2 regions of the Marinobacter sp. es.048 genome follow, and region 2 is predicted to be linked to the other one. Evidence: predicted binding sites of a transcription regulator. Region 2 holds the regulator's gene; the other holds the start of a gene.
The links. Region 2 encodes FliA, which starts transcription of late flagellar genes. Its sites were predicted from a motif close to CTAAAGTTTNNNNNNNNNNNGCCGNTAA; they were not measured.
Positions count from the first base shown of each region.

Region 1: CFT65_RS14500 (methyl-accepting chemotaxis protein) is a predicted target of FliA. The motif match lies at 4,142-4,169, and genes of this name have one in related genera.

Region 1 is NZ_FYFA01000002.1:749,047-759,548, reverse strand. It holds gene CFT65_RS14515 (insulinase family protein) at 1-1,027, opposite strand, end outside; gene CFT65_RS14510 (hypothetical protein) at 1,092-1,391, opposite strand; gene CFT65_RS14505 (SDR family oxidoreductase) at 1,778-3,763, shown strand; gene CFT65_RS14500 (methyl-accepting chemotaxis protein) at 4,204-6,450, shown strand; gene rnt (ribonuclease T) at 6,526-7,182, opposite strand; gene pyrC (dihydroorotase) at 7,227-8,258, opposite strand; gene CFT65_RS14485 (flagellar protein MotY) at 8,443-9,360, shown strand; gene CFT65_RS14480 (histone deacetylase family protein) at 9,367-10,293, opposite strand.
Region 2 is NZ_FYFA01000001.1:1,997,849-2,008,350, forward strand. It holds gene CFT65_RS09255 (uracil-xanthine permease family protein) at 1-968, opposite strand, end outside; gene upp (uracil phosphoribosyltransferase) at 971-1,609, opposite strand; gene flhA (flagellar biosynthesis protein FlhA) at 1,828-4,008, shown strand; gene flhF (flagellar biosynthesis protein FlhF) at 4,069-5,379, shown strand; gene CFT65_RS09275 (MinD/ParA family protein) at 5,448-6,260, shown strand; gene CFT65_RS09280 (RNA polymerase sigma factor FliA) at 6,292-7,035, shown strand; gene cheY (chemotaxis response regulator CheY) at 7,198-7,581, shown strand; gene CFT65_RS09290 (protein phosphatase CheZ) at 7,602-8,387, shown strand; gene CFT65_RS09295 (chemotaxis protein CheA) at 8,404-10,502, shown strand, end outside.

The sequences.
Region 1 (10,502 bases), on a different contig from region 2:
GGGTGGCGTTTTCGCCCGTATCCATACCCAGGCCCGCGGACAGACTCTCCGCCAGGCCAGCCGTTTTTAGCACATCGAACAGACTGCCTGGGCCTTCGTGGCCGAGCAGGTTGGCCACGTAGCTGGCGGGCTTGGTGCGGTAGTTCTCTTCCTGGGACGAAATGGGGAAAGTGAGCGACAGGCTTCTAACATCCTTGAGTGCTTCGGCCGTCACCTTGGCTGGAAGATCCTCCGCCCGGTAAAGGCTGGCCACATGGCGTTTGGTTTCAAGGTTGCGGTTTTCGATGGCATCGAACCGGCCTCGCACCATGGATTCCAGCTCGTCCAGGGCTTGCGGTCCGTAAACCGCCAGGCTCATGATGTTTGAAGAGTAATGCTGCTTCCAGAACTCGATCAGATCTGGCCGGAGGCGACTGTCCTCGGTGTTCTCCAGGGTGCTGAGGTTGCCTACGGCAAACTGGCTGAAGGCGTGGTCCGGGTTACTGACTGCCTTTTTTACGGAATAGAATCGGCGCCCATCTTCTTTCTGTTTGGCGCTGAACTCAGAGTGCACGGCGTTGCGCTCCCGCTCCACCAGCTCGGCGGTAAACAGGGGGGCGGAGAACTGCTGCGCGAAACGGTCCAGCGCCGGTTCCAGGAACTCGGCCTGAACATCGAAGAAGTAATTCGTGTCCTGGAATGCGGTGAAGGCATTGTGCTGGCCACCGTGGCTCTTGATGAATTGCTGGTATTCGCCCGGATCGGGGTATTTCTCGGTACCGAGGAACAGCATGTGCTCCAGGAAGTGGGAGAGGCCCTCCCGATCCGACGGATCATCTCCGCTACCAACAGCAACGTTCATCGAAGCAGCTGCCTTGTCCGCATCCTGATCAGAAACCAGGATGACCTTCAGGCCGTTGTCCAGTTCAATGAACCGGTACTGGTTGTCGTCATTGGGGCTCTTCTCCGGAATCTGGGCGGCAAGAGCAAGAGTGCTGAACAGCACAAGTGTCAGCAGGGAAAACAGTCGTGATATAGAGTTTTGCATTGAGTTCTTCCTGACGGTGCGTGTGTTCATAGGCTCTCTGTGATTCGAAGAAGCGTGTCGCGTATCAGTGCATCATCGCGTTGCGCGTGCTCTCGGGCTGCTGGTCAAGTGTTCTACGAGCCAGATCGGCGGCTTTCTCACTGTCCAGCTGGCCGGAGGCGATACGTTCCAGAACCGTGGCCATAATGGCAACGGACTGACGGTAATCCGCGAACTCGGCCTGGAAGGCCTGGTCGATGGCCTCGTAGACCGCCTGAATTTTCTGCTCGCGGGAACCGGCGTCATCAGCTGTATCGTTGATGGCCTTCAGGCAGGCCCGGGCGATGGAAATGTAGCGTTCTGCGTTGGGATTGTCTTTCTGCATGGTCGGGGTTCCGAAGATCGGTTTTCCTGTGAAAAGAACAGATGCCAAAAGGCGCGATAAGTTCCCGATTATGTCATTGCTGGCGGGCGCTTTCATTGCTTTGTGGTAATCCGGAAATAGGGCATGCACGGGGCAATTCCTGTGCTAGTCTCAAAAAACATTGTGTCGGCGAACCGGACAGGCACGTTTGGCCTGCGGGGTCGGAAATTTAGAGCAATAGCTCTATAAAAAACAAAGGCTTACAGAGTAAAAGCTCTAAAAAATTTCGATACATGAAGGTTGCAATTAAGTACAATGCCGGCGTTTCCGGAAAACTCTAAGACTTTAGTCGTATGGGTGCCGGCATGGATAGACAACAACAGAGCAACAGGCAGGGTGGAAGATTGATGAATTATTTCCTGACGGGTGGCACCGGATTTATTGGCCGTTTCCTCGTGGAGAAGCTTCTGGCACGTGGTGGCACTGTCCACGTACTGGTGCGTGAACAATCCCAGGACAAGCTGGACAAATTGCGTGAGCGCTGGGGCGCGGATGAAACCCAGGTGAAGGCCGTCATAGGCGACCTGACCAGCAAAAATCTGGGTATCGACGCCAAGACAATGAAAGCCCTGAAGGGGAAAATTGACCACTTCTTTCACCTTGCCGCCGTTTACGATATGGGCGCAGATGAAGAAGCCCAGCAGGCTACCAATATCGAGGGCACACGGGCTGCGGTGAATGCTGCAGAGGCGATGGGCGCCAAGCACTTCCATCACGTGTCGTCCATTGCGGCTGCCGGTCTGTTCAAAGGAATTTTCCGCGAGGACATGTTCGAGGAAGCCGAGAAGCTGGACCATCCGTACCTGCGCACCAAGCATGAATCTGAAAAGGTGGTCCGAGAGGAATGCAAGGTCCCCTTCCGCATCTACCGCCCGGGCATGGTGATTGGCCATACCTCTACCGGTGAAATGGACAAGGTGGATGGACCTTACTACTTCTTCAAGATGATTCAGAAAATTCGCCACGCGCTGCCCCAGTGGGTGCCGACCATTGGTGTCGAGGGCGGGCGTCTGAACATTGTGCCGGTGGATTTCGTGGTTAATGCGATGGATCACATCGCCCATCTGGACGGGGAAGACGGCAAGTGTTTCCACCTTGTGGATACCGATCCGTACAAGGTTGGCGAGATTCTGAATATCTTCAGCGAGGCGGGTCACGCACCCAGGATGGGCATGCGGATCGATTCCCGTATGTTCGGCTTTATCCCTCCGTTCATTCGCCAGAGTCTGAAGAACCTGCCGCCGGTGAAGCGCCTGACCTCGGCAATTCTCGACGACATGGGTATTCCGCCCTCAGTGATGTCTTTCATCAATTATCCGACACGGTTCGATGCCCGTGAAACCGAGCGTGTTCTGAAAGGTACCGGTATTGAAGTGCCTCGTTTGCCGGACTACGCCCCGGTGATCTGGGATTACTGGGAGCGCAACCTGGATCCGGACCTGTTCAAGGACCGCACGCTCAAGGGCACGGTTGAAGGTCGTGTCTGTGTGGTGACCGGTGCTACGTCCGGTATTGGTCTTGCAACCGCCCAGAAACTGGCAGACGCCGGCGCTATCCTGGTGATTGGTGCCCGCAAACTCGAGCGCCTCAAAGAAGTGGCCGCGGAGCTGGAGTCCCGGGGCGCAAGCGTGCATGCCTATCCCTGCGATTTTTCCGATATGGATGCCTGCGACGGGTTCGTGAAGACTGTGTTGGATAACCATGGCCAGGTCGACGTGCTGGTCAACAACGCCGGGCGCTCGATTCGCCGCTCACTGGATCTGTCGTTCGACCGCTTCCACGATTTCGAACGCACTATGCAGCTGAACTACTTCGGTTCCGTTCGTCTGATCATGGGGTTTGCGCCCAAGATGCTGGAGAATCGCCGTGGCCATGTGGTGAACATTTCCTCGATCGGTGTGTTGACCAACGCGCCCCGATTCTCAGCTTACGTGGCCTCAAAATCTGCGTTGGATGCTTTCAGCCGCTGTGCCGCTTCGGAATGGTCAGATCGCAATGTGACCTTCACCACGATTAATATGCCACTGGTCAAAACACCAATGATTGCGCCAACCAAGATCTACGACTCGGTGCCAACACTTACCCCGGATGAGGCGGCGACGATGGTAGCCGATGCTATCGTGTATCGGCCGAAGCGTATTGCCACCCGACTGGGTATCTTTGCCCAAGTCCTTCATGCTCTGGCACCGAAGATGGCTGAAATTGTCATGAACACCGGTTACCGGATGTTCCCGGATTCGCCGGCGGCAGCCGGCAGCAGGTCGGGCGAAAAACCGAAGGTCTCCACAGAACAGGTGGCCTTTGCTGCCATCATGCGGGGTATCTACTGGTAACGTGGTAGCCCCTGAGTCGAGTGGGAGGGGGAGTTACTCCCCCGTCCTCTCACAACACCAGACACCGATGCGTCGGACCGATGGTTCCGTATCGCGGCGGTTCGCGGACGGCTCTGAAGCCGGTTCAACGTATCCAGCATGCTTATCAGAGACAGGTGGTCGAACACCCGATGAGGCAAGGCAACCCGGATGTTCATAAACCACCCAATCACTCTCTTGCCAATGCCTAATCGGATCATTTTGCAACCTGGTGGCTCGACGGGTTCTGTGAAATGCGCGCGGTGGCAAAGCCGCAGGCACTCTGAAAAATCCGTTGGCGCAATTCCAATTATATTAATTGGTTAAACGAGATTCGCCTCTTTTATGAATTTTTCTGGGCTAAAGAAAACCTGCCGATAGCCGATGATTAACGAAACAACAATATTAAATGAGGGCCATCGATGACTCTGAAAAAACGTCTTTTGCTGACTTTGCTGCTGGTTGGCCTGCTTCCCGTCATTGCCATCTCTTTTTTTAACGCCGAAATTGTCCGACAGAGCCTGAAGGAACAGGCGTTGCAAGAACTTTCTATTGCGGCTACCAATAAGCAGCGTAGTGTTGAAGATTATCTCAACACTATTACCCAGCAACTGACAGCGATGGCCAGTAATCGCGGGACCCGAACTGCCGCCCAAGGATTTGGTTTGGCGTTTCATAATTATGAAAAATTGGTAAAAACGGAGCAATCGACATTACGAGAAAAGGCCGAGGCTTATTACCAGCGGAATTTTTTGCCGCCCTTGCAGAAAAATGGTGGTGCTAGCGGACGGTCAGCATCGGACTTTGTTGCATCCCTCAGCAAAAACAGCCTGGCTCTGCAGATGGCTTACATCGTGGACAACCCAAATCCTGTGGGGCAGAAAGACAAATTGGTATCGGCTGACGTCCATATCGCGCAATTTTATAACACGCTTCATAAACAGTGGCACACCTCGTTCAAGAAATTTCAGGAGGCTTTCGGCTACTACGATATTTTTCTGATTGATGCCGATACAGGCCACATTATCTATTCTGTATCCAAAGAGGTTGATTTTGCCACCTCCCTTAAAGACGGTCCCTACGCGGATTCTGGCCTGGCGGCGGCTTATCGTCAGGCGCTGTCTGACGAACAGGATACTGCACCGACTTTTGTTGATTTTACGAAGTATGTACCTTCCTACGGCGCTCCTGCGGGCTTTGTAGCAACACCCATAATTTCCGAAAAGGGTGAGCGGTTGGGCGTGCTGGCCTTCCAGTTCCCCATTCACAGCCTGAACAACATCATGATGGAACGAGATGGCATGGGGGAAACCGGGGATTCCTATCTGGTGGGGCCGGATAACCTGATGCGTTCAGACTCCTATCTGGATCCGGAAAACCGCAGCGTGGTGGCTTCCTTTGCCTACCCGGAGAATGGACGCATTAGTTCGCCATCTGTGGATGAGGCGCTGGCGGGAAATTCCGGTGAAGGCGTGGCTACGTCCTACCGGGGCGAGCCAGTGTTTTCCGCCTACAGGCCAGTTACCGTAAGCGGGCTGAACTGGGCGCTGTTGGCGGAGATCGACGAAGACGAGGCCCTGGCGCCGGTGCGTGAAATGTGGACGCTGACGGCGATAGCCATTGCTATTGTGATCTTGGCTGTGGTGGCCGTGGCAGTCTGGACTGCGGCGCGGATCATGAAACCCCTCGGCAAAGACCCGGCCGAATTGCAGGCACTCGCGGAACAGGTGGCTACGGGTAACTTGGTCATTGATTCGTCCAATAGTGACAGGGCCACGGGCGTATACGGCTCCATGCTCAAGATGGTGTCGGACCTGAAAGAAGTGATCTTCAAGGTTGAAGAAGCGTCCCAGCGTCAGGCCACTGCATCTGAACAGTTGTCCGGCACTACCTCGCAGACTCTGGACAGTGTGAATCAGCAGGCAGAGCAGACTGAGCAGGTGGCGTCGGCCATTGAAGAAATGTCCTCCGCCATCAGCGAGGTGTCCCAGAATACCTCGGAATCGGCGGCCGGTGCTCGGCGCACTGATGAAGCGGTCAGCCGCAGCGCCACCGAGGTGGAATCTTCCGCTGCTGACACTCGTGCTATGGCCAGGGAGTTGGAGGAAGCAGAGGCCGGCATAGCGGACTTGCGAAAGAATATGGAATCCATCACCAGGGTTCTGGATTCGATAAAGTCCATCGCCGACCAGACTAACTTGCTGGCTCTGAATGCCGCCATTGAAGCGGCCCGGGCCGGTGAACAGGGCCGGGGCTTCGCGGTGGTTGCGGATGAGGTGCGCAGCCTGGCCCAGAATAGCCAGAAGGCGACCGAGGAGATAAGTAGTTCCATCGAAACTCTGGTCAATTCGTCGGAGCGTGCTTCAAAGGTGGTTACCCGCTGCAGCGCCCAGGCCAGAGGTATTTCCGAGCGGGCAGGAGCCGTTGTATTGCAGCTCCGCGAGGCAGTGGACGAGGTCACCCGGATGTCCGGTATGGCCGAGCAGATTGCTACGGCATCCGAAGAGCAATCAGCCACGGCCGAAGAAGTAACGCGCAACGTATCTACAATTACTGAAAAGTCCTTTGAGACCAAACAGGCCATGGCCCAGATATCCAAAGCCAGTGGTGACTTGGCGGAATTGTCTCATCAGCTCAAAGATTCCCTGTCCCGGTTTAAAGTCAGCTGAGTACGAGGCGTGACTTTCACACTTATGCCTGGCGCACAACTAAAAAACCCGCTGCGGCGGGTTTTTTTATGGCGGTTACTCGGTCTCTGCGGGGATCACCGGAGGCGGAAAGCCGCCCAGCTCTTTCCAGCGATTCACAATGCCGCAGAACAGATCCGCGGTTTTTTCCGCGTCATAGGCTGCGGAGTGTGCTTCCTTGTTGCTGAATGGAATGCCTGCGAGCTTACAGGCCTGGGCCAGAACGGTATGGCCATAGGCCAGGCCTGCCAGAGTCGCGGTGTCGAAGGTCGAGAAAGGATGGAACGGGTTGCGCCGGATGTCGGCCCGCAGCGCCGCTGCAAAGATAAAATTGTGGTCGAAGGTGGCGTTATGGCCCACCAGAACGGCCCGCTTGCAGTCGTGGTTTTTCACCGCTTTACGGATGGGGCTGAAAATTTCGCTGAGTCCTTCCCGCTCGGGTACCGCCTCTCGCTCCGGATTCCACGGGTCGATGCCGGTGAAATCAAGGGCGGATTGCTCCAGATTGGCGCCTTCGAAAGGATCAATCTGCTGTACGTGGGTTTCTGCTCGTCGCACCCAGCCGTCGCCGTCCATGGTCAGTATTACCGCCGCCACTTCCAGCAGGGCATCCCGCTCGGGGTTGAATCCTGCGGTTTCCACGTCGACTACAACAGGCAGAAACCCGCGGAAGCGGCGGGACATGGGATGCGGTGGTTTGTTTTCGTCAGTCACTCAAGCTCCGGTCTTGGCCGTGTGTGAGAAGGAATAAGTCAGGTTTACGCCAGCTTCCAGTGAACGGTTTCACCAGCTTTGAGAGGTACGATGGTTCCGTCAGACAGAGGCAGCTCTGCCGGCATGGTCCAGGGTTCGCGAACCAGTGTGATGGTATCTGTATTCCGCGGCAGACCATAGAAATCAGCGCCGTTGAAACTCGCGAAGGCTTCGAGTTTGTCCAGAATGCCAAGCTCTTCGAAAATGTCTGCATACAGGCCGATGGCGCCATAGGCAGAGTAGCATCCGGCACAACCACAGGCGGCTTCTTTGCGATCCTTGGCATGGGGGGCTGAGTCCGTGCCCAGGAAAAAGCGACTGTCGCCGCTGGCTACCGCTTCCCTCAGCGCCTGTTGATGGCGATTGCGTTTGAGAATTGGCAGACAGTAAAGGTGCGGGCGAATGCCGCCGACCAGCATATGGTTGCGGTTATACATCAGGTGCTGGGGGGTCAGTGTTGCACCCAGATTGCCTCCAGTGTGTTGCCGGACAAACTCTGCGGAATCAGCCGTGGTGATATGTTCCAGCACAACCTTGAGATTCGGGAAGGCCTCGAGGGTAGGGGCCAGAACCCGCTCAAGAAATACCTTTTCACGGTCAAAAATGTCAATGTCGGTATCGGTGACTTCGCCGTGAACCAGCAGCAGCATGCCGCAGTCAGCCATGGCCTCCAGAACCGGGTAAATATTGCGGATATCCTTAACACCGGAGTCGGAATTGGTCGTTGCACCTGCCGGGTAAAGCTTGGCGGCCACAACGCCGGCGGCTTTGGCCTCGCGGATGGTTTCCGGTGTCATGCTCTCGGTCAGGTACAAAGTCATCAACGGCTCGAACACGCTGCCGCCGGCAGCCGCGAGAACCCGCTCCCGGTAGGTTGTGGCATCAGTGGCGGTTGTCACCGGTGGTACCAGGTTGGGCATGATGATGGCGCGACCGAAGCAGGCTGCCGTGGCCGGTACCACGTCGGTCAGAATGTCGCCGTCCCGGACGTGCAGGTGCCAGTCGTCGGGGCGGGTGAGGGTAAGCTTTTCTGTCATGGCAGTTGTCCGCAATACCTTTGGCGAGGCGAGCTTTGGGCCCGGTTATCAGGGGGCCGGAAAAATTTGGCGAATTATACCAGAAGGCGGCGGCGATTGTTTTCGGGTTGGTGACTAAAGAACCTCGGGCTCAGGCCGTTAAACAGTTTGACTCTGCTAACTCCGGACACTGATGGCTAGCTCTATGGGATTTCGCCCTGGACAACTTCTGAATACTGTACTGGCTTCCACTCTACCCGTGTTGCTTCTGCCAGCAACTGCGCAGGCTGCCAGCTATGGCGCTGGAATCGAGAACAGCCAGTGGTATCTCGCCGAGTCGGTATTCGAATGCCGGCTGGTGCACGAGGTTCCCGGTTACGGTCGGGCGGTGTTCAATCATCGCGCGGGTGAAAGTCTCAGTTTTTTCCTGGAGTCAGATTCTGCACTGATGCGACCGGGGCGGGGCAGTCTTGTGGTGGAGGCTCCGGCCTGGCGTCCGGGAGTGACGCCGAAGCCCCTGGGTACGGTCAACGTGTCTGATGATCGCCGTCAGGTCTCGCTGGATACTCGTCGGGCGTTTGTTGTTGCCCACGGTCTGCTGGATGGGATGCGCCCGACAGTAACCAGGGAATCCTGGTTTGATGGTCGCCCGGTTCGGGTTCAGGTTTCCAACATCAACTTTGCCGGCGAGTACCAGCGTTACCAGCGCTGTACATCCAATCTTTTGCCTGTGAACTTTGATCAGATCCAGCGCTCGAGGGTTCCTTTTGCCAGCGGCAGCACGCAACTGTCCGATGCCGACAGGCAACTACTGGATAACATCGTGGGTTATGTGAACGCCGATTCCACGGTTGAGAGGATTTTCGTGGATGGCCACAGTGACAGCATTGGAAGCCGGATCGACAACCGTGCGCTTTCCGAAGATCGCGCCAATGTGGTGGCCGACTACCTCAAGGCGAGCGGTATTGATGAAAACATGATTACCGTTCGGGCCCACGGCGACCAGTACCCGGTATCCAACCGGCCCGCAGATAACCGCCGCACCAATATCCGCCTGCAACGGGCCGGTGACCGCCCGGAATTGCAGCAGGCCAATGGCTATGGCGGTGAACCCAGGGGCTGATCGGCTTCAGTAAACCGAGTCCAGTACTTCCAGGTGGGCATTGACACTTTCCGCCAGGGCCCGCAGGTGGTACCCGCCTTCCAGGGTGGAAATGATCCGGTCATTGCTGTGCTCACTGGCGACACTCACAATCATTTCCGTCAGCCAGCGATAATCTTCCGTATCCAGATTCAGTTCCGCCATCGGATCCAGCCGGTGGGCATCAAAACCCGCCGAAATCAGGATCAACTGCGGTTTGAATTCATTCAGGCGTTTCAGCCATCCCGCCTCCACCTGCTTCCGGTACTCTTCAGACGAACAGTTTGCCTCAATCGGAATATTCACGATGTTGTCGGCCTGCCGGTGCACGTGGGAGTGCGGGTAGAAGGGGTGCTGGAAGCTTGAACACATCAGGATACGGTCGTCGCCACCGACGATGTCTACGGTGCCATTGCCCTGGTGCACGTCGAAATCGATGATCGCGACCCGCTCCAAATGATGAAAGGTGAGGGCGCGCATGGCGGCGAGGGCAACGTTGTTGTAAAAACAGAATCCCATGGATTTCGACCGCTCGGCATGATGCCCAGGCGGCCGGGCACAAACAAACGCGTTGGTAACCTGGCTGCTCATAACCATATCCACGGCCTGGACATTGGCACCTGCTGCCAGACGGGCGGCTCGAAGGGTGTCGGGCATCATGGCCGTGTCCGGATCGGTAAACACGCGGCCGCGGGTCGGTTGCATCAGGTCCAGTTGATGGAGATATTTCTCCGGATGCACCATCAGAAGCTGATCACGGGTGATTTCTTCCGGTCGGACCCAGTCCAGCTTCTGGTCCAGGCCAGTATCAGCAAGGTAGCTGATGATGGCCGCCAGCCGCTCAGGGCTTTCCGGATGTTCCGGCCCCATGTTGTGTTTCATGAAGTCATCGTGGGAAAAGAATGCCGTGGTCATACGTCTCGGACTGCCTTCGATATGCTTATATTTTCTTCAAGCTTATCAGGGAAAACTGCACGATGCCGTGTTTCTTTGGTCTTATAAGGGCGATAGTCATTTCACATCGGGGTATCAAGGCCTAAGATAACAGTTACACTCATAAGTAACCTGTTTTATTGCATTTATTTCCCCAACGGTCTGCCGGCCGCATACAAAGGAGAGTCAGC
Region 2 (10,502 bases):
GCACCGAACTTGCCGACGAAAGCCAGAACGATGGCGATACAGGCCGCCCACCACATGACCTTCGGGTTGAAGTTCTTGGTCAGCATCACGGCGCCGGTGACTTCCGAGTAGGTGGTGTTGGGCGGTCCGCCAAGCAGGGACGCGGCGCTGGTGGCCAGGCCGTCACCCAGCAGCGTGCGGTGCAGGCCCGGCTTTTCCAGGTAGTTCTTGCGGGTCACGTTTCCGATGGCCAGTACGTCGCCGATGTGCTCGATGGCCGGGGCAATGGCTACCGGAATCATGAACAGTACGGCGCCCCAGCTGAAGGCCGGCGCAACAAAGTCGGGGACGGCAAACCAGGCGGCTTCCTGAATCGGGGTGGTATCCACGATGCCGGCAAAAGCGGACAGGATATAGCCGGTGATGACGCCGAACATGATCGGAATCAGCCGGAAGATTCCCTTTGACCAGACCGACATGATGATGGTTACGGCCAGAGAGATCATGGCGATCCAGATGGCTGTGTCGTAGGGGATCAGTTGGGTGGCGCCGTCACCGGTGCGTCCTGAGGCCATATGAACGGCAACAGGCGCCAGGCCGAGACCGATCGTCATAATCACCGGGCCGATCACGACTGGCGGCAGAAGGCGGCGGACAAAACCGGTGCCCCGCAGGCGTACTAATCCACTCAGGAGAATATAGAGAATACCCGCTGCCATCAGGCCGCCGAGGGTTTCTTCCATTCCAAACCGGCCTTTAGAGGCGATAACCGGTGCGATGAAGGCGAAGGACGACGCCAGGAAAATCGGGATCTGGCCGCCTGTCACCACGTGAAAGATCAGGGTGCCCAGGCCGGCGGTGAACAGGGCCACGTTCGGATCCAGCCCGGTAATCAAAGGCATCAGAACCAGCGCGCCGAAGGCCACCAGCAGCATCTGGGAGCCGGCAATGGCCTGTTTCCAGACCGGGTCGTTGGTATGGTCCCGCATGCTTAAACGTCCTTCTGCTTAGTGCCGAAGATCTTGTCGCCGGCATCGCCGAGACCCGGAAGGATATAGCCTTTGTCGTTGAGGCGCTCATCAACAGAGGCGGTGTAGATGGACACATCAGGATGTTTCTCGAGCACCTTTTCAACACCTTCAGGTGCTGCGACCAGAACCAGAGCACGGATCTCGGTGCTGCCCGCCTTCTTGAGCAGGTCGATGGTGGAGATCATGGAGCCGCCGGTGGCTAGCATCGGGTCGACAATCATGGCCATGCGCTGATCCAGTTCTCCCACCAGTTTTTCCAGGTAGGTGCTGGCCTCCAGGGTTTCCTCGTTACGGATCTGGCCAACAACGCTTACCCGGGCCACCGGGATCAGGCTGAGCACACCATCAAGCATGCCAAGACCGGCTCTCAGGATCGGAACGATGGTGACTTTCTTGCCGTGAATCTGTTCCACATTAACGGGACCGGCCCAGCCTTCGATGGTCTTTTCCTGCAGGTTGAAGTCCTTGGTGGCCTCGTAGGTCAGGAGTGCACCAACTTCCTGTGCCAGCTCCCTGAAATTCTTGGTGCTGATGTCCGCACGGCGCATGATGCCGAGCTTGTGGCGGATCAGAGGGTGTTTTACCTCGTGGATTGGCATGGGGTCACCTGTGTGTCTGATTGGAGTTTTAGCGTCGCGATCAAATGGCGCAAGGATACCGCATCTGGCAAGGCGAGTCAGGCCGCAAATGGCCGGCTCACGGAAATCCACTAAGGGCTGGTACGGATCTTGCGATAACACTTCCAAACGACGCTCCGGTGTCAGATTTTCGACCTTCAAAACGCCTGCAGGCACGGCCAATCGGAGAAGTATCCGGCATGGACAGAGCTTTAGTCCTCAATAACGTCAAAACCCTGACGCGGGGCAATCTGGGCATTCCCATTATGCTGATGGGTTTGCTGGGTATGATGATTCTGCCTATGCCGGCGTTCCTGCTGGACGTGTTCTTTACTTTCAATATCACCCTTTCGATTGTCATTCTACTGGTGTGTGTCTACGCCCTCCGGCCCATGGAGTTCGCCTCTTTCCCCACAGTTCTGCTGGTAGCCACGCTCCTTCGCCTCGCCCTGAACGTGGCCTCCACCCGGATTGTTCTTCTGAACGGCCACGAGGGCGGTGACGCCGCCGGTAAGGTGATTGAATCCTTCGGTGCGGTCCTGATTGGTGGCAACTACGCCGTGGGCCTGGTGGTGTTTGCGATCCTGATGATCATTAACTTCCTGGTGGTGACCAAGGGTGCCGGCCGGGTATCCGAGGTGAGTGCGCGTTTTACCCTGGATGCCATGCCCGGAAAACAGATGGCGATTGATGCGGATCTTAATGCTGGCCTAATCAATCAGGACGAAGCCAAGCATCGTCGTTCCGAGATTGCACAAGAGGCGGATTTCTACGGCTCCATGGACGGTGCTTCCAAGTTTGTGAAGGGCGACGCGATTGCCGGTCTGCTGATTCTTGCCATTAACATTATCGGCGGTATTGCCATCGGTATGCTGCAGCACGGTCTTGATTTCGGGCTGGCCATGGAGCGCTATGCGCTGCTGACCATTGGTGATGGCCTGGTGGCACAGATTCCCTCGCTGCTGCTGTCCACGTCTGCGGCGATCATGGTTACCCGGGTAACCTCCAGCCAGGACATGGGTGGGCAGATCCTTCAGCAGATGTTCAGTGCCCCTAAGGCCCTGTCTATTGCAGCCACCATCCTGATTATCCTGGGTCTGATTCCGGGCATGCCCCATGTGGCCTTCCTGGGGCTTGGTACCCTGGCGGGCGGTGCTGCCTGGTATATCTGGAAACACCAGAGGCAGACCGTCGAGGAAGAGGGTGCATTTCCGTCGCGGGGCGCTGGCGGTTCCGCACCACGGCCGGCGGGTCGCGATCTGCCTCCCGGCGGTGATGCAGGCGGCGATCAGGGGCGCCAGCTGCCGGCACCCGGCGAGACCAAGGAACTGGGCTGGGACGACGTGTCCACCGTTGATATCGTCGGTCTGGAAGTGGGCTACCGGCTGATTCCGCTGGTGGACAAGTCACAGGGTGGCCAGTTGCTCAGTCGCATAAAGGGTGTTCGTAAAAAGTTGTCCCAGGATCTGGGCTTTCTGATGCCCTCGGTTCACATTCGAGACAACCTGGATCTGATGCCCAACGTCTATCGCATTACGCTGATGGGCGTGACCATTGCTGAGGCCGAAATCCATCCGGACCGCGAGCTGGCCATAGACCCCGGCCAGGTGTTCGGAAAAATAGAGGGGATTGAGGGCAAGGATCCGGCGTTTGGTCTGGATGCCAGCTGGATCGAGCCAGACAAGAAAGACCAGGCCCAGACCCTGGGGTATACCGTGGTCGATGCCAGTACGGTGGTTGCCACCCATCTGAACCAGGTATTGCAGAAGCACGCCCACGAACTGCTGGGTCACGAGGAAGTCCAGAAGTGGCTGGATCAGCTGGAGAAGATTTCTCCAAAGCTGGCCGAGGAGCTGGTGCCCACCACTGTGTCCATCAGCCTGCTGCTGAAAGTGCTGCAGAACCTCCTGAAGGAAGAAGTGCCGATCCGGGATATGCGGTCCATTGCCGAGGCCATCGTGAACGTGCATCCGAAGAGCCAGGATCCGAAACTGCTGACCACCGTTGCCCGGCAGTCCCTGCGCCGGATGATTGTTCAGAGCATCTGCGGCAACGAATCGGAGATACCGGTGATCACCCTGGATCCGGATCTGGAACAGTTATTGCTAAAGTCAGTTCAGCAGAGTCAACAATCCGGCGGTCAGGAAGATATTGGCCTGGTTCTGGAGCCGAATATGGTTGAAAAGCTCCAGCGCTCCCTGCAGGAGAGCGTCCAGCGCCAGGAGATGCTCGGCAAACCAGCCATCCTGCTGGTGTCCGGGCCCCTGCGGCCGGTTCTGGCGAAATTTGCCAGTTATGGGGTAGAGCGACTGCACGTGCTCTCGTACCAGGAAATTCCGGATAACAAACAGATTACGATCGTGGCGTCCGTTGGCCAGTAACGGCGCGGATGACAGAGCGGACAGCGCCGGCACGGCGTTGCCGGTGGAGGAAGAGGCATCATGAAAGTAAAACGGTTTTTTGCTCAGACCATGGCAGAGGCGCTGAAACAGGTCAGTGAACAGATGGGGCCGGATGCCGTGATTCTTTCCAACCGTCGGGTTGATGGCGGTGTCGAAATAGTGACGGCGCTGGACTACGACGAAAACATGGCACGGCAGCGACTGGGTAATCAGGCGGAGGAAGCAACCAACGGGTCCCGTCTTGCGGAGATGCAGGCGGAGCAGCACCGCCGTCTTGAGGACGAGTTGAGCCGCTCCCGTGACCGCATCCGTGAAGTCAGGGAAAAGCGTGCCGCCCACGGAGCCAGCTACGCCGACGCGTCATTTGCTGCTGTTCAGGACGCGGCGAGCGGTGGTTTTGATGACATTGAATCTGTGCCGCAAGCGCCCCGGGCAGCCTATTCCGATGAGCTGGCGCAAATGCGCGCCGAGATCAGCTCCCTGAGGGACATGATGCAGGGCCGTCGGCCGCAACCGGAGCCGGAGGTTTCGGCAACCACCGCGGTTCAGCAGCGGCTGGCTGAGCGTTTGCAGGAATTCGGTCTCGGCACTGATCTGGCTGGGTCAATTTCCCGGCGCCATAAGGCAGGGCGCTTGGAAGATGGCTGGAAACAGTCCCTGAAAATGCTGTGTACCGGCGTCCGGACCTCCCGCATGGAGTGGCTTGATGAGGGTGGCGCCTACGCGCTGGTAGGTCCCACCGGTTCCGGCAAGACCACCACCATTGGCAAGCTGGCGGCTCGCTACGTGCTCAAGCATGGCTCCGACTCGGTGGCCCTGGTTACCACCGACCGATATCGGGTGGCCGCGCATGAGCAGCTGTTCGTGTTCGGTCGTATCCTGAATGTGCCGGTTCGGGTGGTGGATGAGAGCCACAGTCTGGATGATATTCTCGACGAGCTTTCAGACCGTCATCTGGTGCTGATCGATACTGCCGGGCTGACCAGCGCTGACAAAGGCTATCAGGAACAACTGGCCGAACTGGCTCGCAGCCATCACAATATCAAAACCCATCTGGTCGTCTCGGCAACCAGTCAGCCTCGCATCATGAAATCCGTCTGGCATTGCTATAAGATGGCAAATCTTGCGGGCTGTGTAATGACCAAAATCGACGAGGCCCTGACGCTGGGCGAGTCTCTCGGGTTTGTGATGGAAACCGGTCTGCCGGTAGCCTATTACACAGACGGCCAGAAGATTCCTGAAGACCTGCACCACGCAGAAGCCGTTCCGCTGGTGCGGTTGGCCGTGGATCGGCTGAAAACACTCCAGCAACAGCAAGCGGTCGCAGAGGGCCTGAAAGAGCACGCCTGAGACCGGACAGATTGACAGCAGGCGTCGGAGAAAAAGCCGGCGAAACGTGGCGAGAGACCAAAAACAGTATGAGCAGAGCACATCCGGTACAGGTGATTGCAGTTTCCGGCGGAAAGGGTGGTGTCGGCAAGAGTAACGTGTCGGTGAACCTCGGAATTGCCCTGGCGCAGAAAGGCCGGAGAGTGGTGCTGCTCGACGCCGATCTGGGGCTCGCCAATATCGACGTCTTGCTGGGCATCACTGCCAATCGCAACCTCCAGGATGTTCTGGCGGGCGATTGTGATCTAAAGGACGTTCTGGTGAATGGTCCCGGCGGCATCAAGATTGTCCCCGCCTCTTCCGGTACCCAAAGAATGACCCAGCTCAGCCCCATGGAGCATGCAGGGCTGATTAATGCGTTCAGCGAACTGGGTGATCAGATCGATGTCTTGATCGTTGATACCGCCGCCGGGATTTCCGAATCAGTGGTCAGTTTTCTGAGGGCCTCCCAGGAGCTGTTGCTGGTGGTGTGTGACGAGCCCACGTCCATTACCGACTGTTACGCCCTGATCAAACTCATGAACCGCGAGTACGGCACCAATCGGTTCCGTATTCTTGCCAACCAGGTACGAAATGAACAGGAAGGCCGGCATCTGTTCGAAAAACTGACCCGGGTCACCGAGCGCTTCCTTGATGTGGCACTACAATATGTTGGAATAGTCCCCTACGATGAGGCTGTGAAGAAAGCGGTTCAGCGACAGCGCGCGGTACTGGACGCCTATCCAAGGGCGAAAGCATCCCTGGCGATCAAGGCGCTGGCCGACAAGGTTGATAGCTGGCCGCTGCCGTCCTCTCCCCGCGGGCACCTGGAATTTTTTGTGGAGCGGCTCGTCGAAGTCTGAATCGGATCCAGTCAAACAAGAAACCGGATACATGGCATTGGCGAAAAACCTCGGAATCTATAACCAGTCGGGTGCGCAGAAACCGTCTCAGCTCGTTGAGCAGCATGCCCCGCTGGTCAAGAAAATTGCCCTTCACCTGATGGCCCGCCTGCCCGCCTCCGTTCAGCTTGAAGACCTGATGCAGGCCGGCATGATCGGCTTGCTTGAGGCCGCCCAGCGTTACAGCTCCGCCAAAGGTGCCACCTTCGAGACCTATGCCGGTATCCGGATTCGCGGCGCCATGGTGGATGAAATCCGCAAGGGCGACTGGGTTCCCCGTTCCGTGCATCGCAACGCCCGCCGTATTTCCCTGGCCATCAAGGCCGTTGAAGACCGTCTTGGTCGTGAAGCCCAGGACCTGGAAGTGGCTGAAGAGCTGGGTATGGGGCTGGCCGAGTATCACTCCTACCTTTCCGATTCGAACAGCGGCCGACTTTTTAGCCTCGATGAGCTCAATGAATCCGGAGAGCTGCCGATAGAACAGACAGAGACGCAGGATAATCCCCTGGAGGGGTTGTCCTCCGATGCCTTCCGGCGCAGCCTCGCTGAGGCCATTGAAGACCTGCCGGAGCGGGAAAAGCTGGTGCTGAGCCTGTATTACCAGGAAGAACTGAACCTGAAGGAGATTGGCGCCGTGCTCGGCGTCAGCGAGAGCCGGGTAAGCCAGATTCACAGTCAGGCTGCCCTGCGCCTTCGGGGACGGCTGTCGGATTGGCGCCACGAATCGGACAGCTGATTGCGTTCAGTCTGTGTCCGCGCAGAGGCAGTCTGTAGTTTTTGGTAACCGATGCTTTACAACCGAAGCAAAGGTCTGACAATAAGCGGTTAAAACAGCGGCCTGCTAGACTTTGAACGCGAAGGTCAAACGAATTCCGGGTGTCACTAACTGGAGGTCCCATTGGACAAAAACATGAAAATCCTCATTGTGGACGACTTCTCCACAATGCGACGGATCATCAAGAATCTGCTGCGTGATCTTGGCTTCACCAACACCGATGAAGCTGACGACGGCAATACGGCGCTGCCAATGCTTAAAAGCGGCAAATACGATTTTCTGGTGACCGACTGGAACATGCCAGGCATGTCCGGTTTCGATCTGCTCAAGGCCGTTCGGGCTGACGAAAATCTGAAAACCCTGCCGGTATTGATGGTAACGGCTGAGGCGAAGCGCGACCAGATCGTTGCTGCTGCCCAGGCGGGCGTGAACGGCTATGTGGTCAAACCGTTCACTGCCGCGGTGCTCAAGGAAAAGATTGAGAAAATCTTTGAAAGAATCCAGTAACCAGAGGTCGGATGGCTCTCATGAGCGATAGCAAAAAGAACCATCGGGGCCTTGAACCGGAGGTAACGGAAAAGCTTCAGCGGCAGGCAGCAGAACTGGCAGAGAGTGTTGATGCGGGGGATTATGCCAAAGCCATGACCCTGATCAATGAACTCAGCGAGGTCAGGGATCAGAGTCTGTACCGTGAGGTAGGGCGATTGACCCGGAGCTTGCACGAAGCGATCCGGAACTTCCAGATTGACCCCCGTAACGCCGAACAGCAGGAAGCACTGTCGAAGATGACAGATGCCTCTGATCGCCTCGAGTACGTCGTGCAGATGACCGGTGAAGCGGCCAACCGGACCATGGATCTGGTTGAGGAAACCATGCCTGTGGCCAATGCCCTGAGAGACGAAGCAGCCGCCTTGCGTGATGAGTGGCAGCGTCTGCGTCGCCGGGAAATGCAGCCGGCCGAGTTCCGCGAGCTTTACGGGCGGATTGATCGCTTTTTCGTCAGCATGGCTACGGACGCCGACACCATGTACAGCAACCTCTCGGAAATCCTGCTGGCTCAGGATTTCCAGGACCTGACGGGCCAGGTTATCCAGAAAGTAACCGCGCTGGTGAAAGAGGTAGAGGAGCAGATGCTCAGCCTGGTGGTGATGGCCAGTCATGTGGACCAGCTCACGGGCACGGTGCACCAGATTGAAGAGAAGGAAGAGTCTGCAGAGAAGGGCGTCGGGCCCCAGATCAAGGCCGATGAGCGTGAAGATGTAGTCTCGGGACAGGATGACGTAGACGATCTGTTGTCCAGTCTCGGTTTCTGAATAAAGAGGGTAACGCATGGCGTTTGATGCTGATGAAGAGATTTTGCAGGACTTCCTGGTAGAAGCCGGCGAGATCCTCGAAAAGCTGTCAGAGCAGTTGGTAGATCTTGAGCAACATCCTGACGACAGTGATCTGCTTAACGCCATCTTCCGTGGCTTTCACACCGTGAAAGGCGGCGCGGGCTTTCTTCAGCTTGAAGCGCTGGTGAATTGCTGCCATTCCGCCGAAAACGTTTTTGACACCCTGCGCAATCACAAGCGCAAGGTGGATTCAGAACTGATGGACGTGGTTCTCGAAGCCCTGGACAACGTCAATGCGATGTTTGAGCAGGTCCGTAATCACGAGGAGCTGACACCGGCCCCGGAGGAACTGATTGTCCGTCTGGATGCCCTGGCCCAGCCGGAGGGCGAGGGGGTACCGGCTGCTGCGCCCCAAGCTGAGCACGAAGAGAGCGAATCGGCAGAAGACGGTGGTGACATCACCGACGACGAATTCGAGCAGCTTCTGGATGCATTGCAGGACGAGAAATCCGGAGATACTTCATCGGTTTCAGGTGCCGGATCGGCCGAGGGCGAGAAGGAAAGTTCCGGAGACGACGAAATTACCGACGACGAATTCGAGGCGCTGCTGGACCAGCTGCACGGAAAAGGGCAGTTTGCCGGTGCACCAGCGGGCGAGGAAGAGGCTGTCAGCAAAGAAGAAAAGCCGGCCGCCAAGGCCGAGGGCGGCGATGACCTGATTACCGACGACGAATTCGAGAAACTGCTGGACGATCTTCACGGCAAAGGCGGAAGCCCGACAGCGGGGGGAGAGCCCTCAGCGCCGGGACAGCCCTCAGCTCCTGAACAGCCTGCAGCTCCGAAAGAGCCGGCAAAGCCAAAAGCAGAGGCGCCGAAGCCGGCCCCCAAGCCAGCAGGGAAGCCGGAAGCCAAAGGCGCTGCTGCACCGGCCATGCCCGCGCGCGAGCAAGCTCCTGCTGCGGAAACGACGGTTCGTGTCGACACCAAGCGCCTTGACGACATCATGAATATGGTGGGGGAGCTGGTGCTGGTGCGTAACCGCTTGCAGCGTCTGGGTGCCGAAAGCGAGGACGAACATATGCACAAGGCGGTGTCCAACCTCGATGTGGTCACCACCGATCTCCAGTCTGCAGTGATGCAGACCCGCATGCAGCCGATCAAGAAGGTGTTTGGCCGGTTCCCCCGGGTGGTTCGTGATCTGGCCAGGAATCTCAAGAAAGAGGTCAACCTGGTGATGCATGGTGAAGACACCGACCTTGACAAGAACCTGGTCGAAGCACTGTCTGATCCGCTGGTTCACCTGGTTCGGAATTCGGTCGATCATGGCATCGAAGCCCCGGAGGTGCGCGAGAAAGCCGGTAAGCCCCGCCAGGGTACCGTCACCCTGTCTGCCGAGCAGGAGGGGGATCATATTCTCCTGTTCATCGAGGATGACGGCGCCGGTATGGATCCGGAAGTGTTGCGCCGAAAGGCAGTCGAGAAGGGTATCTACGAACAGGATGCTGCCGATCGGCTGACTAATTCTGAGTGTTTCAACCTGATTTTTGCCGCCGGATTTTCCACCAAGGAGCAGATTTCCGATGTCTCCGGTCGTGGTGTCGGCATGGATGTGGTGAAAACCAAGATTGGCCAGCTCAATGGTCAGTTAAGCATCGAATCGGAACTGGGCAAGGGTTCCCGGATTGTTATCAAGGTTCCGCTAACGCTGGCCATCATGCCGACCCTGATGATCATGCTGGGGGACCAGTCCTTTGCGCTGCCGCTGGTCAACGTGGTCGAAATCTTCCATCTGGACCTGACCAAAACCAACATTGTCGATGGACGTGAGTGCATTGTGGTTCGGGAAAAGGTATTCCCGCTGTTTCATATCAAGCGATGGCTGGTTCGTGGCGGTGCTTCCCCGGAGGTGCCCGAAAACGCCCATGTTGTCATCGTGGCCATGGGTACCAAACAGGTGGGCTTTGTTGTCGACCAGTTGGTCGGGCAGGAAGAGGTGGTGATCAAGCCCCTCGGGCGGGCGCTCCAGGGCACGCCGGGGATGGCGGGCGCCACCATTACCGGCGACGGCAGGATTGCGCTGATTATTGATGTTCC